3 regions of the Marinobacter sp. NFXS11 genome follow, and region 3 is predicted to be linked to each of the others. Evidence: predicted binding sites of a transcription regulator. Region 3 holds the regulator's gene; each other region holds the start of a gene.
The links. Region 3 encodes sigma-54, which starts transcription at its own class of promoters, with help from an activator protein. Its sites were predicted from a motif close to ANTGGCATNNANNTTGCTNT; they were not measured.

Region 1 (9,721 bases), on a different contig from region 3:
ATGGCCCACGCGGCAGTAAGCTTTGATACTCGGCACTACTTCGCAGAGAAGCTGGCCCGGGGAGACGTTGGCCACGCCGGAGCCAGGGCGGAGCCGATTGCCGTGTGGCTGGACGACTGGCAGCTTGAGGCTGAACCCGCGCATGGTTCATGGCGGTTGCAGGTCGCGGCGGATGGCTGGTCCTACGATTTGACCCTGAGCATCACCGGAAAGCCGGTAGCTCACGGCGATCAGGGTTTCAGCGCCAAATCCGCCGATGGCGAGGGTTCCATGTATTTCAGTCTGGTGGACCTTCAGATCGACGGCAGGGTCACCCTGGGCGATCAGACGTTGGACGTCAGTGGGAAGGGTTGGTTTGACCGGGAGTGGAGCAGCCAGTTTCTGAAATCCGGCCAGCAGGGCTGGGACTGGTTTGCGCTGCACCTGGATTCGGGCGACAAACTGATGGCTTTCCAGCTAAGGGAAGAAGACGGTGGCTTTCGTGCCGGAACCTGGATTCCAGCTGATGGCGAGCCCATCGCTCTTGGTGCCGATCAGCTCAACCTGACGCCATTAACCCAGGGCGACGGTTATCCCCGTGCATGGCGTCTGGAAGTGCCAGACTTTGGCCTGAACCTGGAGGTGGCTGCGCCAGCGGGGGACTATCGAAACACCGGGCTCTACCCGTACTGGGAGAGCCCGGTGTCAGTATCCGGCAGCCATGGTGGCGTGGGCTACATGGAGCTGACCGGATACGGCGAGTGAACTGCACCGTGACCGGTGTTACTCGACTGCGGTCGCCCCAATCCGGTGGATGCTCAGATCCGCCCCGTTGAACTCTTCCTCTTCGGTCAGGCGTAGGCCGGAAATGGCGTTGATTGCGCCATAGACAATCAGGCCGCCGACAAAGGCCACAACCACACCGGCCACTGAGCCGATGATCTGCGACATCAGGCTGACGCCGCCAAGGCCTCCCAGCGCTTGCTGGCCGAAAATGCCGCAGGCAATCGCGCCCCAGACACCACAGACACCGTGCAGGGGCCAGACACCCAGAACATCGTCCAGCCGTTCGATCTTGGCCTGCGCCCATTCAAACAGGTAAACGAAGATGGCGCCTGCTACGCCGCCAGTCACCAGGGCGCCTACCGGATGCATCAGGTCAGAGCCGGCACATACCGCCACCAGTCCCGCTAGCGGGCCGTTGTGGATAAAGCCCGGGTCCTTGCGGCCCAGCAGCATGGAGACGAGGATGCCGCCGACCATGGCCATCAGGCTGTTCACGGCCACCAGACCGCTGATGCCGTCCAGTGTCTGGGCCGACATGACGTTGAAGCCAAACCAGCCAACGGTCAGAATCCAGGCGCCCAGGGCGAGGAAGGGGATGTTGGAGGGGGCAAAGGCCACCACCTTGCCGTTGCGGTAGCGCCCATTTCGTGCACCCAGAACCAGTACGGCCGCAAGGGCGATCCAGCCGCCAACCGCGTGCACTACAACGGAGCCGGCAAAGTCGTGGAAGGATGCACCAAACTGGTTCTCCAGCCAGCCCTGAAAGCCATAGTTACCGTTCCAGATCAGACCCTCAAAGAACGGGTAGATGAAGGCGACAATCAGGCCTGAGGCAATCAGCATCGGGTAGAACTTGGCGCGTTCGGCAATACCGCCGGACACGATGGCGGGAATGGCCGCGGCGAACGTCATCAGGAAGAAAAACTTCACCAGATCATAGCCGTTGGCAGCGGTGAGCTCGGCGGCGCCGCTCATGAAATGACTGCCGTAGGCAATGTAATAGCCGATAAAGAAGTAGGCCACGGCGGAGATGCCGAAGTCGGTCATGATCTTGACCAGGGCATTGACCTGGTTCTTGTGGCGAACCGTGCCCACTTCCAGGAAGGCAAAGCCGGCATGCATGGCCAGCACCATAATGGCGCCGATAAGGATGAACAGCGTGTTGGCGCTTTCAGTCAGGGTGTGTACTGCACTCGTGATGTCCACGGGTTTTCGCTCCTGATGTTGTGTGTCCGGCCTCTATCGGGCCGTTTACGTTGGCTTGTGCATTGTTGAGGTGCAGTTGAAGCAAGAGCTGTTCCAAAACAAGGCATATCAAGAGCTGAAGGGCAGTTGAGGGGGCTTTCAGAAATGTCAGGCACTATTTTGAGTCTGATAATGCACTAATGCTGTGCATTTTGGCGTGTAGCGCACCAAAATAGAGTTCGCTTACCAACTGATTTCGTTTGGTGTCGAGCTGTCGGATTCGGATTCGATCCCGAGGCTGGATTCGGCATCATCCGATTCGGACCGGATCAGTTCCCGGAGGCGCACTTCCTGTTCCTGCATCGGGCCGGAGAGATCAATGATGATTTCCACGCGCCGGTTCTTTGCGCGGTTCTCCGCAGAGGTGTTGGGTACCCGCGGTTCGGTATCCGCCAGACCGGTGACGGACAAACGGGTGGGTTCCACCTGGTCCCGGGCGACCAGAACGTTGGCAACGGCGGCTGAACGGGCGGCGGAGAGGTCCCAGTTACTGTAAAAACGGTCGGTCCGGATAGGCACGTTGTCGGTGTGTCCCTCGATCGTCAGGTCACCGGGAATGCCTTCAATTACCTCCGCCATATCCAGCAGCAGGCCCTCGAATTCCCAGGTCAGCTGAGCCGAGCCCGAAGGGAAAGAACCTTTTTCCTCAACCCGAATCACGATTCGCCGCTGATCCTCGCTCACATTGATTCGCCCATCGGCGATCGCCGGCTCCAGGACTTTGAGGATATCGTCCATGGTTTCCTGCATCTGTTCCTCCATGGCGGCTTCAACGGCCATGTCGGTGGGGCTTTTCAGGGTCTGGAGCTCCGGCGCTTCGTCCGTGGTGGTCTGTTTGACTTCGTTGACGACGGTGGGCTCTGGCGGCGCCGGGGAAAACTTGTCGAAAATGGGGCTGGTGCCCTTCGGGATCTCCAGAGCCGGCACATCCCGCTGGACGCCAAAGGCTTTGGAGAGTTCACCGGCAATCTGCTTGAACTTCTGGGCGTCGATCTCGGAAAAGGACAGCAGCAGAACAAAGAAGCACATCAGCAGGGACATGAGATCGGCGAAGGTGACAACCCAGGCGGGAATTCCCGGTTTTTCCTCTTCTGGCAACTCGTCCATGATTACGCGCCTTCCGGTTCGGCCACTTTTTCACGTTCCTTGGGCGGCAGGTAGCTGGAGAGCATCTGCTCGATGATGCGCGGGTTGGTACCCTCCTGGATGGCAACCAGGGCATCAATATAAAGCGACTGCATGCGCGCTTCCTCGGTCATGCGCAGAGAGAGCTTGTCGGCAATCGGGGTGGCAATCATGGTGGCAATCATGGCGCCATAAAGCGTTGTCAGCAGGGCAACGGCCATGGCCGGGCCGATGGATTTCGGGTCTTCCATGTTCGACAGCATCTGAACCAGACCTATCAGCGTACCGATCATGCCCATGGCCGGCGCCACGTCCGCCATGGCCGTGAAGACCTTGGCGCCGGAGCGGTTGTGGTCGAGGGTCATCAGGCGCTCCTTGTTCAGAAGCTCCTTGATGGTTTTCCCGTCCTGCCCGTCTACCAGCATCTGGATACCCTGTCCAAGGAACGGGCTGCTGATCTCTCTGTCTTCCAGCCCCAGAACCCCTTCTTTCCGTGCCACATTGGCAATATCCACCAGCTCCTCAATGCTCGCCTGGGTTTCCGGCAACTTGAACTTGAAGGCGCGGGCAGCAGCTTTGAAGGCACCCAGGAACTGGGCAAAACTGAACTTGGCGAGAACAACCAGCAGGGTACCGCCGACAACGATCAGCAGGGATGCGGGATTGATAAATACCAACGGAGAGGTGCCAAGAATAACTGCCGAAGCAATGAGTAAACTAGCGCCAACAAGACCGATAAGAGTGGCGAAATCCACGGTATCTCCAGGTTTGGTTTGAGCAAGGCTGAGAAGGGGTGTGAGATTACCTTCAGATCAGAATTTAATCAATTCGTCTGATGGGTTCTTGCCAGTTCTTCCTGCTGTTCTTTCCAGGCAGCATAGCGGTGAATATCGGACTCCACCAGCTTCAGGCACAGCGCAACAACGCCGGCGTCGTCCACCAGACCGAATCCGAAGATCAGGTCGGGAATGACATCGAGGGGGTTCATCACGTAGATCAGCGCACCGGCCACCGCTGCGATCGTTTTCCACGGAACGCTCCGGTAATTGCCGTACCAGTAATCGCGGATCATCGAAAACATCAGCTTGATGTCGGCGCTGAAGCGAGACAGTTTGCCGCTTTCTTTTACTTTCTCTTCAATACTGCGCTGGCGGTCGAGCAGCGTTTCCAGATCCGCCCGATGCACCTTGCCCGCTTCGGCGTCCAGCTGTTTCCGGGCGTTTTTCTGGTTGAACAATGCCATCGAGAGGGTTCCTCACTTGCTTGATGCCTGAGTGCTCATGATCGCGCAGCTTCGCCGTCAATGCCAATGACAAGGCGTTTATCGGTGCTTGTACTGGGTCGGGCAATAGCCGCGGTTTACACCCTCAGGTCGTAGCTGGCGATGTTTGGTGTTGCGCCCGGTTACCCGCTTGCGCCAGAGCCGGAAGCTACCGGGCTTGAGCTCACGACGCATCAGGCGAATGACATCCTTTTCGCGAAGGCCATAGAGGGCTTCGATGGCCTCGAAGGGTGTGCGGTCCTCCCACGCCATCTCGATGATGCGGGACAGGTCCGCCGGTTCAAACTGCTCTGACATGGGGGCTTCCTGGTTGAATTACGTGTCCCAGAGTACGTTTGAGCTAGCCAGTCGTCTCACCCGGCTGGTTTATTGGTAGTGCCTGTGCAGCCGGGCCGGGATCTGGGCCAGCTGTTTGTCTACCAGTGTGCGCATTGCGTGGGCGATTGGCCGGGTATCCAGCTCTGGCTCAAGCACATTGAGCAGATAGGCAACGGCCTCTGCCGTGGCCAGGCGGTGTTCTCCGGGCGCCTTTCGGATGGCGTAGGCGGAGGCCGGCGGACTGGCGAAATGGAAACGCGGCAACGCAGAGAGTTCCGGGTTCTGGTGAAGGATTTTGGCGGCCTTGCGCCAGGTGCCGTCGAGGATGATCCAGTGATCGAACTGGCGTACGTCTGAGGTTTCGAGCGCCTCACTGCCGGGCTCCGGAAACAGCAGGGCCGGGTGATGACTGCCGGCGACGGAATCAAACCCGGCCTGATGGAAATCGTGCGGCATTTCGCCTGTGAAGAGCCTGATATTTGCGAGGCACCGGGTGAGGATGCGAACGGTACCTTTGGCATGGCCGACCTCGGTCGGGTGCTGCAGTACCGTCACCCCCGTTCGGTTTCGCACGGGGGCACACGCTTCGCAAACACAGATATTCGGATGCATGCCGCAATCGGCGCAAATCGGTCTGGGCAACCCCTGTTACCCCACGAAAATACGCTTCGCCAGACCGGCCCCGCGCCAGCCCTGAATGGCCAGGGTGCTGACCAGTCCACCGATCATTGCGCCCACGACACCGCAGGTGAGGATATCCTGGCCAGTAAGGTAGAGCCCTGGGATGTCGGTCTTGGGTTTCAGCCACTCCTGTTCGAAGCGCTCGGGGTTGTGGTCCAGGCCGTAGAGCTCGCCCCGGCCGTAACGGCAGAACCAGGCGGTGGAAAGCGGGGTTGAGGTTTCCACGTAATGCACTTTTCCGCGCAGCTGGGGCAGTTTCTCGTACATCACTTCCAGCAACTGGTCGGTGATTTTCTGCTTCAGGGCCTCATAGTCGTCGCCCCGCTTGCCCCAGATGGTGTCCTGCCAGGGCTCGAACATCTCCCAGGTAGTCGGGGCGACGATCTCGATGGTGGAGGTGCCAGGCCAGCGGTTCTGGTAATCCGGATCCTTGGCTGCTGGAAAGGAGATGTAGACCACCGGGAACTCGGTGTTGTCCGGGTCATCCAGAAACTGTTGCACGTTGCCATCGTGGTCCGCGCTGGGATAGATCCAGAAATTGGTCCGCGGCAGGCCCAGTGCCTCCGGTGTGCCCTTCAGGCCAATGTAGAGGCCGATGTGGGGCATGGAGGGAATGATGTGCTGGCGTTTGCTTTTGTAGCCGATCTTCTCCGCGGACTCGGCGGGCAGCAGTTTTTCGAAAGTGTTGATAATTCCGGCGTTGCTGATGACCAGCGGTGCCCGGATTTCCTCGCCATCGGCCATGCGAACGCCGGTTGCCCTGCCTTTCTCCACCAGGATGTCGGTGACGTCGGCGTAGGTAAAGACTTCACCGCCGGGCTGCTGGATAACAGGGATAATGGTTTTGGCAATTTCCGACGCGCCGCCGACGGGGTAAAAGCCACCGTAGAGGTAATGTTTGGCAATCAGCGCATGGACCATAAAGCTGGACTGCATCGGCGTGACGCCGCAGTCGCCCCACTGGCCGGTGATAGCGCCGATCAGTTCCTGATTGTCGGTGAGCTCGCTCAGCACCTCCCACGTGGTCTTGTTGAAACAGTCAGGCAGGGCGACATCCAGTCCTTTGTTGATAACCGGGCTCAATATGCCGGGGGCGAGCTTGGAGAGTGTGTACCACTGCATGCCGTCTGCCACCTTGCCCAGCAGCTTTACATACTGGTCGATGGCTTCTTGTTCATCGGGAAAGGCATCGAGCAGGGAGAGACGCAGCCCTTCCTTGCCGGCGCGCAGATTCACGACCTTTTCGCCCAGGAAGAAGCGGTCGTAGTTCTCGTCCATGGGGGCCCATTCCAGCTTGCCGTCGGTGATGTAATCGAACAGCCTGCGGCCCAGGGTGTGGGGAGAGCCCATGTCGCCGATGTAATGGACGCCTACGTCCCATTCGTAGCCGTTGCGAGCGTAACTGTGGGTGTAGCCGCCGGCCGTGTAATGCTGCTCAAGCACGAGGACTTTCTTGCCCGCCTTGGCCAGGCAGGCTGCGGTGGTCAGGCCGCCGATGCCGGAGCCAATTACGATGGCGTCGTAGGGGCCTTTCAGGCGATTGGCCCGGTAACGGGTACCGATCCTGATCGTACTAGGCTTCAGTTTCTGAGAAGACGGACTGTTCACTTCAGTGCTTTTTACCACCATGCCTTGCCCCACATTTCCGGATTGGCCCAGTTCTCTGGATTGTTCCAGGCCCGTTTGTGGTTGTAAGTATCCAGATTGTAGGTGTACAGCGTGAGTGCGCCGTTATCATTTTCCAGTTCGGCATGGCGACGGAAGCCGAGGCCGATGAAATCAGTAAAGGCCCAGCCTGGCGCTTCGCCAACCAGCACCGCGATCTGATGGGTGCCATAGTTTCTAAGCTGGCCCAGCAGCAGGGCGCCTTCATCATGAGGCAGGTGCTCCAGGGTGCCGGTTATCAGCGCCAGGTCTGCAACCCGGTCGATGTGCAGCCTGGCATTGGGGTCAATGGTGTCGAGAGTTCGAACATCGACGCCATCCTGGTGGTTCTGCCACATCCGCGATATTTCGGTTGCGAGGCTGCCGCAACTCAGCAGGGTTGCCGGTGAGCTGGTTTCGATGATGCGGGCCAGTGTCTCCCGTGCTGCATCCGAGCTGCTGTTGTCCGTCATTTCCGCCATGGCGATTCGCCTTTTACTACAGGGGCCAGTCTGCCGCATCCACTGTGTGTAAGCCTACGGGCTGATCTGCATGCCCGCCCCAGCGGTCAATAAAGGTGCCGGTGGGATCGTACTGCTGCGTCTGTTTTTCGAGGTTGAACTGCCGTAGGCCTCTCGGGTCCGCCCCTACGCCAGCCAGGTACTGCCAGTTGCCGTAGTTGCTCCCTACATCATAGTCGATCAACTGCTCCTCAAACCATGCCGCTCCGTAGCGCCAGTCCAACCCGAGTTCGTTGATGAAGCAACTGGCGACCAGTTGTCTGGCCCGGTTGCTCATGTAACCGGTTTCCCGCAGCTGATTCATTGCGGCGTTCACGATCGGATATTCGGTGTTGCCCTGGCACCAGGCCTTGAAACGATGGCCGTAGAAGGTGCCATGCCGACGTTTACGCTGGACGCCGTCCCGGCGGAACAGGTTGGCGCCATGTTTCAGGGCGTACCAGTAGAAATACTCGCGCCAGAGGAGCTCAAACCAGAGCCAGTAGGTGGATTCGTTTTTGGTCTCGCTGGCTTCGTATTCGGTGATGGTTTCTGCTATTTCCCGGACCGAGAGACAGCCGTTCGCCAGCCAGGGTGAGAACTTGGAGGAGGCATCCCAGGTGTCCAGGGCGTTCCGGGTTTCCTTGTAGCGGTCAATGCTGCGGTTGCCATAGAGGAATTCCTGCAGCCGCGCCAGGCCGGCGGCTTCACCACCCATAAACTGTAACGGATGCACCGGTTCCGGTATCGGCGGGCAGTCGCCACGATTGTCCTCCGGGAATCCCGGCGGTGGCGGCAGGGCCGTCAGGGTGCGGATTCGCAAGCGCTCTGAACAGCGATCTCCGGTTTTCTCAACTTGCTTGCGGAACTGGGAGAAGGTATCCGGCAACTCCCCGAGCGCCATCGGTAGGGAACCCTCGGTGAACAGGCTCAGAGTCTCGAATTGCTGGAATACTGCCTTGGGCAGCCTGTCCTTGATGGCTTGCCACTGACCGGCCTCCTGGGTGCCCGGAAGCCGGGAGCGGACAACCCGTTCAATGCTGTGGGCGTGCGCAAGTTGCGGAATGACCGTTTCCGGCTCACCAAAGGCGATGTGGAGCCGCTGGCCCAGTGGTCGAAGGCTGCGTTCCAACGCCATCAGGCTCTGCCAAAGAAAGCGCCACCGATGATCCCCCATGGCCTTGCTCTGCAGGGGACCGGGCGCAAACCAGCGCGGATCGACCACATAGAGGCAGAGCAGCATGTCGGACTTCGAGGCCGCCAGCAACGAAGCGTTGTCGTGCAGGCGAAGATCCCGCGTAAACCAGTAAAGCGTGCGCAACGTAAGAGCTCCTCTCTCGGTATCTGTCAGCTGTGAGAAGATACGAGCCAGTTCCGAAAAAGATTTCGCCGCCCATCTGGTTGCGCACTTCGTCTAGAATGAACGAACAGCCGGCACATCGTGGCGTGAAATCCAAAACACAGATCCGAATTCAACAGGAGTCCGACAGTGATTAAATCCCGTGCAGCGGTGGCTTTTGAGGCCAACAAGCCGCTAGAAATTGTCGAAGTCGATGTGGCGCCGCCCCAGGAGGGCGAGGTTCTGGTGCGCATCGTTGCCACCGGTGTTTGTCATACCGACGCCTACACCCTGTCTGGTGCTGACCCCGAAGGCCTGTTCCCGACCATTCTGGGCCACGAAGGTGGCGGTATTGTCGAGGCGGTCGGACCCGGCGTCAAAAACCTGGAAGTGGGTGACCACGTGATTCCGCTCTACACGGCCGAATGCGGCGAGTGCAAGTTCTGCACCTCTGGCAAGACCAATCTGTGTGGTGCCGTGCGCGCGACCCAGGGCAAGGGCGTGATGCCCGACGGTACCTCCCGTTTCTCCTACAACGGTCAGCCACTCTATCATTACATGGGCTGCTCCACGTTTTCCGAATACACGGTACTGCCGGAAATCTCCCTGGCCAAGATTCCCAAGGAAGCGCCCCTGGACAAGGTATGCCTGCTTGGCTGCGGCGTCACCACCGGCATCGGCGCGGTACTGAACACTGCCAAGGTTGAGGAAGGCGCCACTGTGGCCATCTTCGGCCTGGGTGGCATCGGCCTGGCGGCGATCATCGGAGCCAAGATGGCCAAGGCGGGTCGGATTATCGGCGTCGACATCAATCCGGGCAAA
Region 2 (9,721 bases), on a different contig from region 3:
ACCAGCTGCGGTTCAAGCGGGTTTTTCTCGACTCCCCCATGTCACTGTCGAATCCGGTGACCCGTCGCATTGCCGAGGCCCAGTGCCAGGAGGAAATGCGATTCATCGAGGGTTCTACATCGGTTTCGGACCGGGTGGTGCGTCTCCTCGAGACGGGGCGAAGCCAGCGGTTACCGTCTCTGGAGGAGGTGGCGGAACACTTGAAAATGTCCACCAGGACGCTACGCAGGCAATTGGCATCCGAAGGGGTGCGATTCCAGCAGCTGCAGGATTCCATTCGCCACCGCCGAGCCCTTGAACTGCTGCGCCGCAATGAGCTGAGCATTGATGAGATAGCCGACGCTCTGGCCTACAGTGACCCCTCCAACTTTGGCCGGGCCTTCCGCAAGTGGGAAGGCGTTTCTCCCAGTGCCTGGCGTCGGAAGCATCAGAAGCTCTGACGTGGGCTATTCCTCGAGGTAGGTATAACCGTCCAGGCCGGCGGCCAGCTCTGCCATAAGCGAGGCCTGGGTTTCCGCTGCCAGCGCGGAGGCGGCAAACTTGCGCCTATAGGCCTCCATCAGGGCCTCGGGTTCAAAGTTCACATAGCGCAACACCTTGGCGACGGTGTCCCCGGTGATGGGGGCGCTGATCTCGTAACCGCCTTCTGGCGTGAGGCGGACGTCCACTGAATGAGTGTCGCCGAACAGGTTGTGCATATCGCCCAAAATTTCCTGATACGCGCCGGTCATGAAAAAGCCCATTAGTAAAGGCTCGCCCGACCGTTCTTCGGGTAAGGGCAGGGTTGTCTCCGTGCCCTGGCCATCGACGTAGCGGTCGATACGCCCGTCCGAATCGCAGGTAATATCCTGGATAACTGCCCGTCGGTTTAGTGGGCGATTAAGGCCGTTGATCGGCATAACCGGGAAGATCTGATCAATGCCCCAGACATCGGGCAGTGATTGGAACAGGGAAAAATTAACGAAGAGTTTTTCCGCCAGTTTCTCATTGAGTTCGTCGATGATTTCCCGGTGAGCCCGGTTGCTGCTGTCCAGCTGATCCCGGAGCAGTCGGCAGCAGCTGGTGTACAGGGTTTCAGCATCCGCCCGCTCCTGGAGCGACAGTACGCCGTGGGCGAACTGGGCGTGAACATCGGCCATGGCGTGGAGTACGTCATGGTAGATCTCAGCCAATGAGCGGGGGGTGTTTGTGTCCTGCAGGCTTTCAAGGTCGCGCCAGAGATCGTGCAGCGGCGCTGAGGCAGTCGCCCCCGGTTGTTGCGGTGTCCGGTTTTCCGGTGCTTCGTGGTCGATCACGTTGGTTACAAGCACGGAGTGATGCGCGGTCAGGGCTCTGCCGGATTCGCTGATCAGATCCGGGTGAGGCGTACCGTGGCGATCGCATTCGGCCTGGAGTACATGCACCACATTATAGGCATATTCGTACACGCTGTAGTTCATGGAGCAGCTACTGCGGGAGCGAGTGCCCTCGTAGTCCACGCCCAGGCCCCCGCCGATATCCACCGTGCCGATCGGGGCGCCCATCTGGCGCAACTCGCTGTAAAAGCGGGCGCATTCCCTGAGACCGGTCTGAATGTCGCGGATATTGGCGATCTGAGAGCCAAGGTGGAAATGCAGAAGCTGCAGGGTATCCAGGGCACCCGCCTCGCGCAGGGTGTCGACGACATCCAGAACCTGGCTGGCGGACAGGCCGAATTTCGACTTTTCACCGCCTGTGTTCTGCCAGTTGCCTTTACCGATGGTGGCGAGCCGGGCCCGAACCCCGATCAGCGGTGAAACGCCCAGGCTTTTTGCCTCTTCCAGGATGAGTGGCAGTTCCGACTTCTTCTCGACCACGATGAACACCCGGTGGCCCAGAGTCTGGCCAATCAGGGCCAGGCGGATGTATTCCCGGTCCTTGTAACCATTACAGACAATCACTGATCCGGGTTGCTGCGACATTGCCAGCACCGCCATCAGCTCTGGCTTGCTGCCCGCTTCAAGCCCGATCTGCCCGTTGGAGGCGGCGGGCTCGGCAGCCAGCAGCTCTTCGACCACGCGGCGCTGCTGGTTGACCTTGATGGGGTAAACCGCCGTGTAGCCGCCCTGGTAGGCGTGCTCCTCTGCAACCTTGTTGAAGGCATTGCAGAGTTTGTTAACGCGGTCGTGCAGGATGTCAACGAAGCGCACAAGTACCGGCAGCTGGACCCCGGACTCGGTCAGCGTCCGGGTCAGTTCGGGCAGATTGATGCGGGCCGGGCTGTGGCCACGATCCGGGCGGATGAGCACCTGGCCCTGATCATTGACACCGATGTAGCCATCGCTCCAGTGGGCAATGTTGTAAACCTTGTGGGCCGGTGTGGCGCTGGCTTCGCTCATGCTTGCTATCCTGTCAGGAAACACTGGCCGCCATTGTATGGATTCCCATCCCCGGCTAAAAGCATCGGCTGCGGAAAATACATGGCGTTTCACCGCGATTATCGCTTTAGCTCACGGTGGGGCATCCCTACAATACGCCCTTTCAATTCAGCCCATGGCCCACAGCGGGAGGCAAGACATGACAGCACTCAATGACGGCTGGTTTACCGAGGTATTCCAGGATCAGGGGACCGCGTTCTCCCTGCAGGTGAAAAAGAAGCTCCATGAGGAACAGACGCCGTTCCAGAAACTGGAAATCTACGAGACCGAGACCTTTGGCAATCTGATGGTTCTGGATGGCTGCGTAATGCTGACCACCCGCGACAACTTCCTGTACCACGAGATGATGACGCACCCGGCCCTGTTTACCCACCGCGATCCGAAAAAGGTGGTGATTGTTGGCGGCGGAGACTGTGGCACCCTGAAAGAGGTGCTCAAGCACCCGGGCGTCGAGGAAGCCTGGCAGGTGGAAATTGATGAACGGGTAACCCGAGTATCTGAAGAGTACTTTCCGGAATTGTGCGAGGCCAACAGCGACCCGCGCGCCAATTTCTTCTTTGGCGACGGGATCCAGTGGATGCGGGATATTGAGCCGAACAGCGTTGACCTCATCATTATCGACAGCACCGATCCGGTAGGCCCCGCTGAAGGTCTGTTTGCCCTGGATTTTTATCGGGATGCCATGCTGGCGCTGCGCGAGGGCGGGATTATTGTTCAGCAGAGTGAATCGCCGCTGCTCCACACCGAGAGCATCATCAAGGGTATTCACGAGGACATGCGCAAGGCCGGATTCGAGCACGTGCAGACCCTGCCATTCCCGCAGCCGGTTTATCCGACGGGTTGGTGGAGTTGCACCATGGCGAGCAAGGAGAATCCGATCAAGTATTTCCGAGAGGAAGATGCCAACAATCGCCCGTTCGTAACCCGCTACTACAACGCCGGTGTTCATCGCGGTGCGCTGGCAATGCCTCAGTTCATGGTGGATGCGCTTGAGGATGAGGTGAGGCCGACAGAAGGTTAGGCAAGATCGGACCTACAAAAAAGGGGCGCCAACTGGCGCCCCTTTTTACTTGCACTGTCAGCGTTTACTGCTTGCCGCTGACGAACTCCGGATAGGCTTCCATACCACACTCGGACAGATCCACGCCTTCGTACTCCTCTTCTTCCGAGACCCTGATGCCCATGACGGCTTTCAGGATGCCCCAGACGATCAGACTGGTGACGAATACCCAGATGAAGATGGTGAGCATGCCGACCAGCTGGCCCATGAAGGTAGCGTCTGCGTCGGACAGGAGGACCGCAAAGATACCCCAGATGCCGACCACACCGTGAACAGAGATGGCACCGACCGGGTCGTCAATGCGCAGCTTGTCCATGGTTACGATGGAGAACACAACCAGGGTGCCACCGATGGCGCCGATGATGGTGGCCAGCAGGGGAGACGGATCCGCCGGTTCTGCAGTGATCGCAACCAGGCCAGCCAGAGCGCCGTTCAGGGCCATGGTCAGGTCGGCCTTGCCGAACATCAGGCGTGCCACGATCAGGGCAGCGATCAGACCGCCGGCTGCAGCCGCGTTGGTGTTCAGGAACACGTTGGCCACTTCGTTGGCGACACCGATGCCACCCAGTTTCAGGGTTGAGCCACCATTGAAGCCGAACCAGCCCATCCACAGGATGAAGGTACCAAGAGTTGCCAGGGGCAGGTTGGCGCCCGGGAACGCGCGGATTTCTCCTTTGGCGCCGTATTTACCTTTACGGGCACCGAGCAGGATCACACCTGCCAGGGCTGCTGCTGCACCGGCCATGTGAACGATACCGGAACCGGCGTAGTCGCTGTAGCTCAGCTCGTACATACCGAATACCGCGTCGCCGTTCCAGGTCCAGGAACCCTGCATCGGGTAGATGAAACCACACATAACAACGGCGAAGCCCAGGAAGGCCCAGAGCTTCATGCGCTCAGCCACGGCACCGGAGACGATGGACATGGCGGTTGCAACGAAGACAACCTGGAAGAAGAAGTCAGAAGCGCCGCTGTATTCGCCCATGTCGCCGAAGCCGGCTTCAGTGGAGGCTGCAATAACGCCCGCAATCGCTGCGTCGTCCATCTCGGCAACAGTTGTTACACCGCTCAGGAAAATACCGCCGTCGTACATGATGTCGTAGCCGACAATCAGGTACATGGTACAGGCGACCGCAAACAGGGCCACGTTTTTGGTCAGGATTTCGGTGGTGTTCTTGGCACGCACCAGGCCGGCTTCCAGCATGGCAAAGCCAGCGGCCATCCACATGACCAGGGCACCGCAAATCAGGAAGTAAAAGGTATCCAGCGCATACTGGAGTTCAAAAATGTGATTAAGATTGCTTTCCATATGAAGCCCTCCGCACGAGGCTTTTCAGGTTATAAATTTTTTGCGTTGGCTGTTCGAAAAATCAGAGCTGGTTCAGACCGCTTCTTCGCCGGTTTCGCCAGTCCGGATCCGGATGGCTTGAGCCAGTTCAGTCACGAAGATCTTGCCGTCACCGATCTTGCCGGTGTTAGCCGCCTTGGTGATGGACTCGATAACCTGGTCCAGAAGGTTGTCGCCGATAGCAACTTCCACCTTCACCTTGGGCAGGAAATCCACCACGTATTCCGCGCCACGATAGAGTTCTGTGTGGCCTTTTTGCCGACCGAAGCCTTTGACTTCAGTGACGGTAACGCCTTGTACGCCAATCTCGGATAGTGCCTCACGGACATCATCCAATTTGAAAGGCTTGATGATCGCTGTCACAAGTTTCATTGCTTTCTCCTTGGTAAAGCCGTCTCAACAGTGAGGGCCCGTCGGCCGGTTGTTGAGCTCGGGATGCTGCCACCTCGCACACCAATTGTGCGGATTGCGTACGAGAGCTTTAGCATCGTGTATGCCAACGCAAAAAAATAGTTTTAAAACAGTAGTCTACGATATCCGCGTACCAGAATGGCGCAAACTTGTGCACCAAAATAGAGCGGGTAGCCGACCAGTGAGCCAATTTGGAGCGGGCTCCCTGGCCCTTCGCCACTCATTATAGGGTCGACCACCTACAGTATGGCAGGGGCTGCGGTGTGATACACTCTCGCTAACCGGCAATCGGCCCTGTCTTTTAGTCGAATCCGGATATTTCAGGAATTTGTGAGGTGATGTGTGAAAGGTCCACAGGATATTTTTTCCCAGCTGCAGGGCCAGTTTGGCCAGTTTGTTCCCGACATGGCCCGCGCTGCACGGGAAGATTTTGAAACCCAGGCCCGGGCCACCGTGATGGCCGTTCTGTCTCGCCTGGAGTTGGTAACCCGGGAGGAGTTTGACGCCCAGCAGGCGGTCCTGCTGAAGACCCGTGAAAAGGTGGACGCGCTCGAGAAACGGGTGGCCGAACTGGAAAATTCCCTGCAGAAACAATAAATTCCGGACACGCTCGGCAGGATGCTGGGCAAACAGTTCCGGTTGTTACCATGGATGGTTGTCATGCTTGCTATTGTTCATTCCCGCGCCGCCATTGGCGTGTCAGCGCCTGCCGTTACCGTTGAAGTCCATCTCTCAGGCGGCTTGCCCGCGCTCTCGATCGTGGGCTTGCCGGAAACCGGTGTAAGGGAGAGCAAAGAACGCGTCCGAAGCGCGCTTCTTAATGCCGGTTTCGAATTTCCCGCCCGAAGAATTACCATCAATCTCGCCCCCGCTGATCTGCCAAAAGAGGGTGGCCGGTTCGATCTGCCCATCGCTCTGGGCATTCTGGCGGCGTCTGGTCAGATCCCGGTCGACAGCCTTTCCGATTGCGAATTCCTCGGCGAATTGTCCCTTGATGGTGCACTGCGCCCTCTGAAAGGTGTTCTGCCGGCCGTGTTGGCCGCACGGGAGGATGGTCGGGCCTTGCTGGTTCCCCACGCCAACTCCGAGGAAGCGGCCCTGGCAAGCCAGGGTGATCTTCTGGCCGCCGGCCACCTGCTGACCGTGTGCGAACATCTGAGTGGTCGAGCCCGTCTTGTGCCGGTGCCCAGGTCTCCCCTGGACGAAGCGCCGGGCGGTAACCGTGAGGTGCCCGATCTGTCGGATGTCCGCGGCCAGCAGGTCCCGCGACGCACGCTGGAAGTGGCGGCAGCGGGTGGGCACAATCTTCTGTTCTTCGGCCCCCCGGGGACCGGCAAGAGCATGCTTGCCAGTCGCTTGCCGGGAATCCTGCCAGGGCTGGATGATGCTGCGGCCATGGAAGTGGCGAGCGTGCATTCGGTGGCGGGTCTGCCGGTTCGGGCCGGTGGCTGGCGTCAGCCGCCTTTCAGATCGCCGCATCATACTGCATCGGCGGTTGCTCTGGTGGGCGGCGGAAGCAGCCCGAGGCCGGGGGAAATCTCCCTGGCGCACCAAGGCGTACTGTTTCTCGACGAGTTGCCAGAGTTCGAACGCCGGGTGCTTGAAGTGCTCCGGGAGCCGATGGAAACCGGGGAGATCTCAATCAGCCGGGCGGCGCGTCAGGTCAATTTTCCCGCGCGCTTTCAGGTTGTTGGCGCGATGAACCCGTGCCCCTGCGGTTACAGCGGTCATCCCGGCATCGAGTGTCAGTGTACGCCGCAACAGATTGCCCGCTACCGGTCGAAGATCTCCGGGCCTTTGCTCGACAGGTTTGATCTGCACGTTGAGGTGCCGGTGCAGGGCGGCGATGTGCTGATGCGCCAGGGTGGGGACGGCGAGGAAAGTGCCACAGTCCGGGAGCGCGTTCTGGCTGCCAGAGCCCGACAGTCAAAGCGGGGTTGCCTGAATGCCGCGCTGTCCGGTCGGGAATTACAGGCTGCATGCCGACTGGACCCACAGGGTGAGCAACTGCTTACCGGTGCCATGGAGAAGCTGGGGCTTTCGGCCCGGGCGTTACATCGCATCCTTCGGGTGGCCCGGACGCTGGCGGATCTGGAAGGCTGCGAGGAATTGCGACAAAGCCATCTGGTTGAAGCGCTGGGCTACCGGCAGTTGGACCGACAGCAGGGCCGTAACTCGGTGGTCTCCGCCTGAGCCGGGACACTCTGGTAAACTAGTGGCAAATCCCGTTAAACATGACCCGCTGCCTGCGGTTAAGGATTGCAGATGACTGATCAGAAAGAACCGCAAGATCCCAAAGAGCCCGCCGATTCGCCGGTCACCACCCGTCGCGGTGTGCGCAGCTTTGTTTTGCGCCAGGGCCGGATGACGGAAGGCCAGAAAAAGGCGTTCGAGCGGAGCTGGCCGAAGTACGGGCTGACCCGTGAGGACGGAATGATTGATCCTAGGGAAGTGTTCGGCCGCGACAACATGCTGAACCTGGAAATCGGTTTCGGTATGGGCCGGTCCCTGGCCGAGATGGCTGAGGCCGCTCCCGAACAGGATTTTATCGGGGTTGAAGTTCATCAGCCCGGCGTTGGCGCGTTGCTCAAGGAGATCGAGGACCGTGGCCTGGAAAACGTCCGGATTTACAGTATCGATGCCAACGATGTGATTGACCTCTGCCTTCCGGATGCGTGCCTCGATCGCGTGATGGTGTTCTTCCCCGATCCCTGGCACAAGAAAAAGCATCACAAGCGCCGGCTGATCCAGCACGAGTTTGTCCAGCGGGTTCGTCACAAGTTGAGGGTAGGCGGCATTCTGCACCTGGCGACCGACTGGGAGAATTATGCCGAGCATATGCTCGAGGTGATGAGCGAGTCCGAGGGCTTTGCCAACACCCAGGAGAACGGTGGCTATTCACCGCGCCCTGACGACCGTCCAATCACCAAGTTTGAGAAGCGGGGCGAAACCCTCGGTCACGGTGTCTGGGACCTGTTGTTCTATCGCACCAATTAAGCGGTGTTGATCGGGGGTCAGTGATGCGCTAGCGGGTGGCGCCGTGACGCCCGGATGATGACCAGCCCGGCGATGCCGAGCGTGAGCGCCGTGAATTTGATGAGTGCGCATAGGGTTGCGGACAGGCTCATCTCGTCGGTGGGCGGGTTGAAATTGTTCAGCAACAGAATGTTCTCTGCACCGTCGCTCAGGCCGGCAGTTGCGAACAGGGCCCGTACCCAACGGGCACCCACCCGCTCGCGAATGCCGGGGCGATCACGGGTAAAGTGCCGGGTAAGATGAATCAGGGCCAGCATGTAGGCAGGAATGAACAGGAAGTCCAGCCACAGCGAAACCTTCGCCCAGGCAACCCCTTCGCTTCCCCAGCTGCGAAAAATGGCGTGGGCCTGATCGGCAGTCCCGGCCAGCTGATAGCTCACGATACCCTGGGGTGCTGATGCCGTCTGCAGAGGCTGGTTGACCATAAGCAAAGCGAACAGCAGCACGGCAGCCACGACCAGGCTGGCTTTCAGGCTTTTGGGAAATGCTGCCACTCCGTGTGCAGGGTCCATTACAGAAAACGCTCCAACAGGCTGTTAAGATATCTCTGGCCCAGGTCGGTTGCCTGGAGTCGATCGCTTACCAGCAGCTTTTCATTCCGCAGTTGTTCAAGTTTTACTCCAACTGTTGTCAGGGGTAAACCCGTTCGTTCAGAAAAAAGGCTTTCATCCACTCCTTCTTTCAGTCTGAGGGCGTTCATCAGGAATTCCAGCGGCAGATCGTCCACGGCAATCGCATCAGAACCGGCCGTTCGGCTGCCGATCCGGTTCAGGTAAGCGTCCGGCTGCCGGGTCTTCCAGTATCGCCTGATACTCCCGTCCACCAGGCTGATCTTGCCATGGGCCCCGGCCCCGAGGGCCAGGTAGTCCCCGAACGTCCAGTAGTTCAGATTGTGACGGGAGGCCCTTCCCTGGAGGCTCCAGGCCGAGACTTCGTAATCCTCGTAGCCGTGTTGATGCAGGTAATCGGAACCCCGGCGATAGATGTCCCAGAGATGATCGTCGTCGGGCAGTTCTGGCGGACGGCTGTAAAACTCGGTATTGGGCTCGAGGGTCAGCTGGTACCAGGAGAGATGCGGTGGTTTGTAGTCCAGGGCAGTCTGGATGTCCTCAAGTGCCTGCCCCGGCGTCTGGTCCGGCAGACCGTGCATCAGATCGATATTGAAGTTATCGAACCCGGCGCGGCGAGCGGCGCGTATGGCCCGGTGGGCGGCATCGGCATCGTGAATGCGCCCCAGCGTTTTGAGATGGTCGGGATTGAAACTCTGGACCCCGATGGACAGACGGTTGATGCCCGCTGCCCGGAAAGCGTCGAACCGGCCGGCTTCGAGCGTGCCGGGGTTGGCTTCCAGGGTAATTTCGGCATCTGTGGCGAAGGCAAGGCGTGCCCGCAGTTCCCGGAACAGGCGATCGTAGAAGTCGCTGCTCATCAGGGACGGAGTGCCGCCTCCGATGAACACGGTCTCTATTG
Region 3 (9,721 bases):
CGCAGGTAACGCAGTACAACGTCAATACTGATGTCCGGGCGCACCGTAATGGTGTCCGTGTTCATCAGACCGCCGGCGGTGTCCTCCGGGTAGGAGAGCACTTCCTCCACGCGCTGGCGGTCCTGCTCGTCCATGGTGTCCAGCACTTCCTGGATCACCGTGTCCGGCAGCTGCTGCAGCAAGTCGGCCAGGTCGTCCGACTCGAAATCCTCGATAATGTCCGCCAGTTCCTGAGCGTTCAGCTGGCTCAGGAAGTAGCCACGGATATCGTCGCTCAGGTACTGGAGGACTTCCCCTTCCAGCTGCTTGTCGACGAGATTCCACAGGAGGGCACGCTGCCGGGGCGGTGAGGATTCCAGCAAATGGGCAATATCACTGGGGCTCAGGCCACCGTTCAGGATGCGGGCAACCTGCTTCAGTGCGCCACTGTCCAGGGCTTCGCTCAGGGAGCGAAGGCGCTGGCGGGCCTGGCTTTTTTCCAGAATATCGGTCATGAATCACCCGGCGTCAGAAAACGCCTGTATTATAGCGGAGTTAGGCGCAATCGGTGAGAAAGAGTTGTAGATGAATGCCGTACGGAACGTGCTTTATTCGCCTTCGCCGAAATAGTCGTTGATCAGTTCCACTAATGCCTCGATGGCCTGTTCCTCGTCCGGTCCGTCGGCAATGAGCTCCACATCGGTTCCTTTGCTGGCGGCCAGCATCATCACCTGCATGATGTTCTTCGCGTCCACGTCCCGGCCTTTGCCACTGATACGCACGCTGCTGTCGAATTCGGATGCCGTGTTGACCAGCTTCGCAGTGGCGCGCGCATGCAGGCCAAGCTTGTTGATAATGGTAATGGGGCGGCGAATCATGGCGCGATCAGATCTCTTCCCGAGTCTGCAGGTGTGGCAGTTCGGTGTGCCGCACCTGCACGTTGCTGTAGCGTTGCCGGAAGTAATCGCCCAACTGCTCGCACACATACACAGACCGGTGCTGGCCGCCGGTACAACCAATGGAAATCGTCATGTAGCTGCGGTTGCTGTCTGCGAAAGAGGGCAGCCAGGTATCCAGAAATGATTTCAGGTCCTCGATCATCTTCCGGCTCGCCGGTTCTTTTTCCAGAAACTCGATAACCGGCTGGTCGGTACCGACGTACTTGCGGAGGCTGGTATCCCAGTAGGGGTTAGGAAGACAGCGAACATCAAAAACGTAGTCGGAATCCAGCGGTACGCCGTGTTTGAAGCCGAATGACTGAAACAGGAGAGCCAGTTCCTGATCTTTTCGACCGACCACGCGCTGCTTGACCATGTCCCGCAGTTCATACATGGACATGCCGGTGGTATTTACATACAGGTCGGAAAGCTTGGAGAGGGGTTCCAGCAGTTTCTTTTCGCTGGTAATGGCTTCCCGGAGAGAGGTCCTGTCGTCACTCAACGGATGCTTTCTGCGGGTGGCGTGAAAACGCTGAAGAAGCGACTGCTCGTCGGCGTCCAGGAAGATGATTTCAACGGTAACTCCGGTTTCCTGGAGGCGCCGGTATATCTCCTCGAAATTTGCCAGCTCGCCGGAAAGGTTCCGCGCATCGATACTGACGGCCATCTTGCCCAGCCGGCCTGGTTGTGTCTGGCTGGCCGCTTCCCGGGTGAGGGGAAAGAGCAGGCCGATAGGAAGATTGTCGATGCAATAGAACCCGAGGTCCTCAAGCACATGAAGTGCCGTACTCTTGCCCGAACCGGACCTGCCACTGACGATAATCAGCTTCATGACCACCTTACCTCCACTGCAGTGAATATCAGCCGCCTGAGGCGGTCATGCGCTGGTACAGCGTGCTGGCGTCCTCGCATTGCCGGAGGCGATCACAGAATGACCGCTCGTTGAACTTCTCGGCCAGTTGGCTCAGCAGCTCAAGGTGCTCGCTGGTTGCCTCTTTTGGAACAATCAGGGCAAAGATCAGATCGACTGGCTGATTGTCGATAGCATCGAACTCCACGCTTTCTTCAAGCGTCATCAGCACACCCACCACGTGATCCAGTCCTTCCAGGCGGCAGTGGGGAATGGCAATTCCCTGGCCAATGCCGGTGCTGCCTAGGCGCTCACGGGAAATCAGGTTGTTGAAAAGCTGGGTCTCGCTGAGCGTATTGTCCTGATAGTTTATCTGCTCGGCAATAAACTCCAGGGCCCGTTTCTTACTGGACGCAGCTACCCTGCAGAGGGTGAGCTCCGGAGCAAGAATGTTGTCTATGGTCAGGGATGTGTCGCTCATGGATCGACTGCATTTCCGTTAAAAAAAAGGCCGCGACACGTTACTCATGTCGCAGCTCGATTAGATGAAGTGCATGAAAACAGCCCGTTAGCGAGAGCCGTTTCCGTGCATCCGTTCTACATTCTTTTCCTTGTGCTTGAGGATCTGACGGTCCAGCTTGTCGATAAGGGCATCAATGGCCGCGTACATATCCTCGTTTTCTGCCTTTGCGTGAATCTCACCACCTACCACGTGCAATGTGGCTTCCGCAATCTGGCGCACCTTTTCCACTTCCAGGGTGACCTGGCAGTTACTGATGTGGTCAAAGTGACGCTCGAGCTTCTCGAATTTCTCTGAAACGTAATCCTTCAGTGCGGGAGTCAGTTCTACGTGATGGCCTGAAATATTGAGTTGCATAGGCGTCTCCTGTTGTCATCATGCCGGCTCCCGGGAGCCGGTCTGGGTGCTGGCGCATTGTGCGCCGGCGAATACGTTGTTGCGTCCCGTCCTGGAGTATTCAGACCAGCCGCTTGCGTTCGTTGGACGGCGGAATGTGCATGGCCTCCCGGTACTTGGCAACGGTGCGTCGCGCAACCTTGATACCCTGTTCCCCTAGCATGGCTGCAATTTTACTGTCGCTCAATGGCTTTTTGGGTGTTTCGGCGGCAATCAGCTTCTTGATCATCGCGCGGATGGCCGTGGAAGAGCATTCCCCGCCCTCGTCAGTGCTGACATGGCTGGAGAAGAAATACTTCAGTTCGAATATGCCCCGCGGGGTATGCATGTATTTCTGGGTCGTAACGCGTGAAATCGTCGACTCATGCATTTCTACCGCCTGGGCGATGTCGGAAAGGATCAGCGGCTTCATCGCTTCTTCGCCGTGATCCAGGAATCCCTGCTGGTGCTCGACAATGCGGGTCGCCACTTTCAGCAGGGTCTCATTGCGGCTTTGCAGGCTCTTGATAAACCACTTGGCCTCCTGCAACTGATCGCGCAGGTAAGTGTTGTCTGCACTGCTGTCCGCACGCCTTATAAGTGAAGCATAGCTGGCATTCACCCGGATGCGCGGAGCAATTTCCGGATTCAGCTCAACGCGCCAGCGACCATTGTGCTTGCGAACGATGACGTCCGGAATGACGTAGTCGGGTTCGGCGCGGTCAATAACGTCGCCCGGCCTCGGATTCAGGCCGGTGATCAGCGCCAGGACTTCCCGGAGCTGATCTTCTTTCAGGCGGCTGCGGCGCAACAACTGGGCGTAGTCACGGTTGCCCAGCAGGTTGATGTAATGGGTAATCACCAGCCGTGCCTGGGCCAGCCAGGGGGTCTCCGGTGGCAACTGATTGAGCTGGATCAGCAGGCATTCCTGCAGATCCCGGGCGAACACGCCAGGAGGGTCAAAATGCTGCAGTCGGTGAAGAACCGCTTCTACTTCGTCCAGCTCAAGGGGGTCCTCGTCGTTTTCATCCAGCATCCCGGCATGGATATCTTCCAGAGCGCTCGTCAGATAGCCGCGTTCATCCACCGCATCCATCAACGCGTGGGCAATGGCTTGGTCCCGCTCACTCAGCGGAGTCAGGTTGAGCTGCCATTCCAGGTGATCCTGAAGCGTCTCGGTGGGCGAGTTTCGGGTCTCGAAATCGTGGTCGTTTTCGTCGTCATTGCGGGCTGCCGGGGCGGGAGCGGACTGGTAAATGTCGTCCCAGGCTGTGTCGACCGGCAGGTCGTCCGGGATGTTATCCGGAATATCGTTTTCAGACGACCAGTCGGGGCCGTTTTCGGATTCGTCCCAGTCGCTGGAAGGTTCCGGTGTGGTCTCCGCGGCAGACTCAGCTGCGTTGGCCTCGCGCTCGTCACTCTCGGTAGCCGTGTCGGTCTGATCGTCGTCCTCGGATGTCTCCAGCATGGGGTTGGATTCCAGTGCCTGCTGGATTTCCTGTTGGAGGTCGAGGGTAGAGAGCTGGAGAAGCCGGATCGCCTGTTGCAGCTGGGGTGTCATGGTCAGGCTCTGACCCAGCTTTAACTGTAAGGAGGCTTTCATAACCATGGTTCAGGATCCGTCACTCATCAGCGCTTTGTGTCATAGGTCTTGAAAAAATCTTTATATGCCGGTTACTTGCCGCGGTTTTTCGTTACCCTAGCAAGTTCTTTGCCGAGTTTACTTGCTACAGATCATCAAAACAATGAGCCATTCACTGTCAAAGCCTGAATTCGTCCCCGAGGTAAACTTCCTTGACCTGTTGATTGGCCAGGATCGCATCGGCATTGCCGGAGGCGATAATGTGCCCGCCCGACACAATGTACGCGTTCTCGCAGATATCGAGAGTCTCGCGCACGTTATGGTCGGTGATCAGCACGCCAATCCCCTTGTCCCGCAGGTGCCGGATGATGTGCTTGATGTCGCTGACGGATATAGGGTCAACGCCGGCGAAGGGCTCATCCAGCAGGATGAAAGCCGGCTCCATGGCCAGGGCCCGGGCAATTTCCACCCGTCGCCGCTCACCACCGGACAGGGCCATACCAACGCTGTCCCGGATATGGGTGATGTGGAACTCCTCCAGCAGCGCCTCGAGCTTTTTCTGCCGGTCTGCCTTGCTCAGGCCCTGCCGCGTCTCAAGGATCGCCATGATATTGTCACGCACAGACAGTTTGCGGAAAACCGAGGCTTCCTGTGGCAGATAGCCGATGCCCTGACGGGCCCGACCGTGCATCGGCAGCGGCGTAATATCCCGGCTGTCGATGGTTATCCGCCCGTGATCGGCGGGTACCAGCCCAACGATCATGTAGAAACAGGTGGTTTTCCCGGCGCCGTTGGGGCCTAGCAGTCCGACAATTTCTCCGCTTCGAATTTCCAGGGAGACGTCGATAACCACTTTTTTCTGTTTGTAACTCTTTGCCAGGTTACTGGCTCTCAGAACTGCCATCGGTTTCCTGTTTGTCAGTGCGTCTGTCGGCGCTGCGCGGCTGGATCACCATTTCTACCCGGCCACTGCCATCGCCCGTGTCGGCGCCGCCCTCTGCGGTCACAACACGTCCAGCGGTATCATAGTGAATCACGTCGCCGCGGAACAGGTTGCCATTCTGCTCAATCACCGCTTCCCGTTCAAAGGTCAGCTGACTGTCGGTAGCAGACCAGGTAATGTTCAGGGCGCGGGCATCGGTTTCACCTTCACCCTCGCGCGCCGGCTGCCTGTATCTTGCGGGGGTTCCGGAGGCCTCGATCCGGCTCAGGCCGTTCTCTGTGCGGTACAGGACCACACGCTCCGCGTTCAGGCGGGTTTTGCCCTGTTCAAGCTCCACATCGCCGGTGTAAGTAGCAATGCCCTGGCCATCGTCCAGGCGGGCGTTGTCGGCGGTAACCTTGATGGGGATGTCGGAATCAAGGTCGAAAGCCGCCACCGGGCCAGCCATTGCGATTGTCAGCAGGGCAGCCAACAGGCTCCGGTATCGGTTAGTTTCCGGTTTCATAGCGTCCTTCCACCTGGGAGTTCAGTTCCAGAATCCGCTCGTCAATCCACGCTTTCATGCCCGTGGCCCGGGTAACTCCGGTAACGTCGCGTATTTCTACGGGTGCGTCTGTATATACCATGCCCCGGTCATTATCCAGCGTCAGTGTTGATGTTGTCAGAGTGGCGTCCCGTTCACCAATACTGCGCTGAATCCGGACATTGTCAGTGAGATAGACCAGGTTCTGGTTTTGCAGCAGGCTGCCATTCTCGGCCTCAACAATCCAGGGCAGGACATTGTCGCCGCCATACAGTTCAGCACGGGGAGACTCCATGGTGGCCAGGTTACCTTCTTCGAACTGCTCAATGCGGGGGCTGGAGAACCGGATTTTCAGCTTGCCCGATTCGTCGAATGACGTGTAATTGCCATTGACCACAAAGCCGTCCGGTTCGGCATCGCCCCGCAGCGCGGCTGCCTCATCATCAATGACCGGCGGCTCATCGCTTTGCCAAAGCAAAAAGACCGCGGCCACCACGGTGCCAGCCAGCGCCAGCGTTCGCAGCCAGGGCCGGTCCGGAAGCCAGTTCACGCCTCGAGCTCCAGGTAGGGTGCAAGCGCGGCATCAAGCTTGCCATGGGCAGTCAGCAGCAGGTCGCAGGCTTCCCGCACCGCGCCCTCGCCACCCCGGGCTTGGGTGCAGTAATCGGCATGTTGCTGCACCAGCCAGTAACCATTGGGTACGGTGATTCCGAGCCCGGCGAACCGGAGCGCCGGCAGGTCAGGAAGATCATCGCCCATGTAGGCGATGGCTTCAGGGCTGAGGTCCATGGTGCCGACCAGTTCCTGCAGGGCCACTTTCTTGTCCTCACGGCCCTGCATAAGATGCGGGATGCCCAGATCACGCATGCGCTTCTCGGTCAGGGGTGACTTTCGACCGGTAATAACGGCCACAGTGATGCCAGATGCCATGAGTTGCTTGAGCCCAAGGCCGTCCAGAATGTTGAACGACTTGAGTTCATCACCGTTGGCACTGAAGTAAAGCTTGCCATCGCTCATGATGCCGTCCACATCCAGTGCGATCAGTCGGATTTTGGCGGCTTTTTCCAGCAGTGGCTCAGGCCATTGGCGCTTCATGTTGAATGGCTCCTCGTGGCCCATCAGATTACGCCGGCCCGCAGCAGGTCGTGCATGTTGATTGCGCCGATAAGAGCACCGCTATCGTTTGTCACGGGCAGGGCATTGATCTTCATTTCCTCCATGATATTCAGCGCTTCTGCCGCCAGATGATCAGCCTGGATGGTTTTACCATTCCGCGTCATGACCTCATTGATGGGCGTATTATGAATATCCACCGACCGGTCCAGAGTCCGTCGCAGGTCACCGTCCGTAAATATCCCGGTGAGAGTACCTTCCTGATCGATGACCGTGGTCATGCCGAGGCCCTTGCGGGAGATTTCCAGGAGAGCGCCGCTCAGGAGCGTGCCCTCGTTAACAACTGGGATCTGATCGCCAGTATGCATGATGTCGGAAACCCGCAGCAGCAGCCGGCGACCCAGGCTGCCACCGGGATGGGAGAACGCAAAATCCTCGGCACTGAAGCCGCGGGCTTCGAGCAGTGCGACCGCCAGGGCATCGCCCATGACCAGGGTAGCCGTTGTTGAGGAGGTGGGTGCCAGGCCCAGTGGGCAGGCTTCCACCATGACGCTGACGTCCAGGTTGGCGACGGCTTCCCGGGCCAGGGTGGATCCGGCATTACCGGTCATGCTGATCAGCGGGGCGCCCATACGTTTGATCAGGGGCAGAATCGTGACCACCTCGCTGGTGTTGCCACTATTGGAAATGGCGATGACAACGTCCTGCGGTGTGATCATGCCCATGTCGCCGTGGCTTGCTTCTCCGGGATGCACGAAAAACGACGGTGTACCGGTACTGGCAAGGGTGGCCGCTATCTTGTTGCCGATGTGGCCGGATTTTCCCATGCCGGTCACCACAACGCGGCCCTTGCAGTTCATGATGACTTCGCAGGCACGGGTGAACTGGTCGTCGATCCGGCTTTCAAGTGCATCAATGGCGTCACGCTCAATGCGAATGGCACGGATGGCAGAAGATCGGAAATCGTGGGCAGTCTGTTCGGTCATCGGGCTACGGGCCTGGTTATCGGGACATTGAAAATATTGGGCAGAGTATACCATTTTCACCTGGCAACGATGCCCGGTTACAGGAAGTTCAGTCAAACTGATCATTGCTATCAGTACATTTTGCGCTCTTTGGATTGAGCTCGTGCGCTCCATGGCATAATGTAGCGCCTCTTTGAAAGGTAGGGACTATGGATTCACCGGCTTACATATCGCTCAAGGATGTCGTGTTCTCCCGCTCCGGGCGCCGTATCTTCGACGGTGTCAGTCTGGATATTCCCCGCGGCAAAATTACTGCCATTATGGGACCCAGCGGAACCGGTAAAACCACGCTGCTGCGTCTTATTGGTGGTCAGCTCAAGCCGGATTCCGGCAGTGTCGTGGTGGACGGCCACGAGGTTCCAAAGCTCAAGCGCAAGGCTCTCTACAGTCTGCGCGAACGGATGGGCATGCTCTTTCAGAGCGGGGCGCTGTTTACCGATCTGAGTGTGTTCGAGAACGTTGCCTTTCCGCTCCGCGTGCACACAAAGTTGCCGGAAGACATGATCCGCGACATTGTTCTTATGAAGTTGGAAGCTGTCGGCCTGCGAGGCGCCCGCCAGCTGATGCCTTCGGAATTGTCCGGTGGCATGACCCGCCGGGTTGCCCTGGCCCGCAGTATTGCCCTGGATCCCGAACTGATCATGTACGACGAGCCCTTCGCCGGCCAGGATCCGATTGCCATGGGCGTGCTGGTCAAGCTGATACGGGATCTGAACAGTTCCATGGGCCTTACCAGTGTGCTGGTCTCCCACGATGTGCCCGAATCCCTGAGCATCTGCCATTACGCCTGCATTATTTCCGATGGCAAGGTAATCGGTGAGGGCACACCGGAGGAGCTGCAGGCGCACCCTTCCGGGAAGGTTCAGCAATTCTTGCAGGGGCAGCCGGATGGCCCGGTGCCATTCCATTATCCGGCCGAAGGCGCTGCCCGGGACTTCGGCCTGTCAGGAGGTGCCTCTTGATGGACAGAATAGCGGCATTCGGACGCCTCGGGCTGGATCTAGTCTCGTCATTCGGCCGTTCCGGTCGTTTTCTGGCGGGCGTTCTGGGCGGTGTTCCCCGGCCGGCAACCGGTTTCCCGCTTCTGCTTAAACAGATTTATGCCGTTGGCGTGCTTTCTCTGGCCATTGTTGTGGTATCGGGCCTGTTTATCGGCATGGTGCTGGGACTTCAGGGGTACACTATTCTGAGCGACTACGGCTCGGAAGCGGCCATCGGCCAGATGATTGCGCTGACCCTGGTGCGTGAGCTTGGCCCGGTGGTGACAGCCTTGCTGTTTGCGGGCCGCGCGGGTTCGGCTCTGACGGCAGAGATTGGCTTGATGAAAGCCACCGAACAGCTATCCAGTATGGAAATGATGGGCGTGGACCCGCTGCGGCGTGTCGTTGCGCCTCGCCTCTGGGCCGGGTTTATTGCCATGCCGGTGCTGGCGGTGATTTTCTCGGTGGTCGGCATCTGGGGCGGCATGCTTGTGGGTGTGGACTGGTTGGGCGTGTTCGAAGGCTCCTTTTGGGGCAACATGCAGTCCTCTGTGGATTTTGTGGATGATGTCCTGAACGGCGTCATCAAAAGCGTTGTTTTTGGCTTTGTCTGCGCCTGGATTGCGGTATACCAGGGCTATGACTGTGTGCCGACATCGGCAGGTATCAGTTCGGCGACCACCAAGACGGTGGTGTACTCATCGCTGGCGGTGCTGGGGCTGGATTTTGTACTGACCGCTGTCATGTTTGGCGATTTCTGAAACATCGATCAACGAGATATTACCGGAGCCGGAAATGGCACAGAGAACCACTGAAATCGTAGTTGGCCTGTTCATGATCGCAGGCTGCGCAGCGCTGCTTTTCCTGGCGTTGCAGGTTAGCGGGCTGTCGCC

Region 1: a site for sigma-54 is predicted at 2,050-2,069, ahead of J3362_RS14155 (ammonium transporter). Genes of this name have one in related genera too.
Region 2: a site for sigma-54 is predicted at 5,286-5,305, ahead of glnK (P-II family nitrogen regulator). Genes of this name have one in related genera too.

Annotation. Positions count from the first base shown of each region.
Region 1 is NZ_JAGDDV010000002.1:1,129,238-1,138,958, forward strand. It holds gene J3362_RS14150 (lipocalin-like domain-containing protein) at 1-744, shown strand, start outside; gene J3362_RS14155 (ammonium transporter) at 763-1,971, opposite strand; gene J3362_RS14160 (flagellar motor protein MotB) at 2,194-3,117, opposite strand; gene pomA (flagellar motor protein PomA) at 3,120-3,890, opposite strand; gene J3362_RS14170 (YkvA family protein) at 3,959-4,378, opposite strand; gene J3362_RS14175 (TIGR03643 family protein) at 4,457-4,714, opposite strand; gene J3362_RS14180 (tRNA-uridine aminocarboxypropyltransferase) at 4,784-5,377, opposite strand; gene J3362_RS14185 (phytoene desaturase family protein) at 5,384-7,045, opposite strand; gene J3362_RS14190 (DUF6231 family protein) at 7,036-7,542, opposite strand; gene J3362_RS14195 (DASH family cryptochrome) at 7,559-8,881, opposite strand; gene J3362_RS14200 (S-(hydroxymethyl)glutathione dehydrogenase/class III alcohol dehydrogenase) at 9,050-9,721, shown strand, end outside.
Region 2 is NZ_JAGDDV010000002.1:1,369,071-1,378,791, forward strand. It holds gene J3362_RS15285 (AraC family transcriptional regulator) at 1-440, shown strand, start outside; gene speA (biosynthetic arginine decarboxylase) at 447-2,357, opposite strand; gene speE (polyamine aminopropyltransferase) at 2,536-3,417, shown strand; gene J3362_RS15300 (ammonium transporter AmtB) at 3,482-4,765, opposite strand; gene glnK (P-II family nitrogen regulator) at 4,838-5,176, opposite strand; gene J3362_RS15310 (accessory factor UbiK family protein) at 5,558-5,812, shown strand; gene J3362_RS15315 (YifB family Mg chelatase-like AAA ATPase) at 5,876-7,408, shown strand; gene trmB (tRNA (guanosine(46)-N7)-methyltransferase TrmB) at 7,481-8,212, shown strand; gene J3362_RS15325 (hypothetical protein) at 8,230-8,763, opposite strand; gene hemW (radical SAM family heme chaperone HemW) at 8,763-9,721, opposite strand, start outside.
Region 3 is NZ_JAGDDV010000001.1:658,068-667,788, forward strand. It holds gene mgtE (magnesium transporter) at 1-494, opposite strand, end outside; gene J3362_RS03150 (HPr family phosphocarrier protein) at 588-857, opposite strand; gene rapZ (RNase adapter RapZ) at 865-1,749, opposite strand; gene ptsN (PTS IIA-like nitrogen regulatory protein PtsN) at 1,778-2,248, opposite strand; gene hpf (ribosome hibernation promoting factor) at 2,336-2,644, opposite strand; gene J3362_RS03170 (RNA polymerase factor sigma-54) at 2,745-4,265, opposite strand; gene lptB (LPS export ABC transporter ATP-binding protein) at 4,423-5,148, opposite strand; gene lptA (lipopolysaccharide transport periplasmic protein LptA) at 5,126-5,692, opposite strand; gene lptC (LPS export ABC transporter periplasmic protein LptC) at 5,676-6,260, opposite strand; gene J3362_RS03190 (KdsC family phosphatase) at 6,257-6,805, opposite strand; gene J3362_RS03195 (KpsF/GutQ family sugar-phosphate isomerase) at 6,829-7,809, opposite strand; gene J3362_RS03200 (ABC transporter ATP-binding protein) at 7,998-8,810, shown strand; gene mlaE (lipid asymmetry maintenance ABC transporter permease subunit MlaE) at 8,810-9,589, shown strand; gene mlaD (outer membrane lipid asymmetry maintenance protein MlaD) at 9,624-9,721, shown strand, end outside.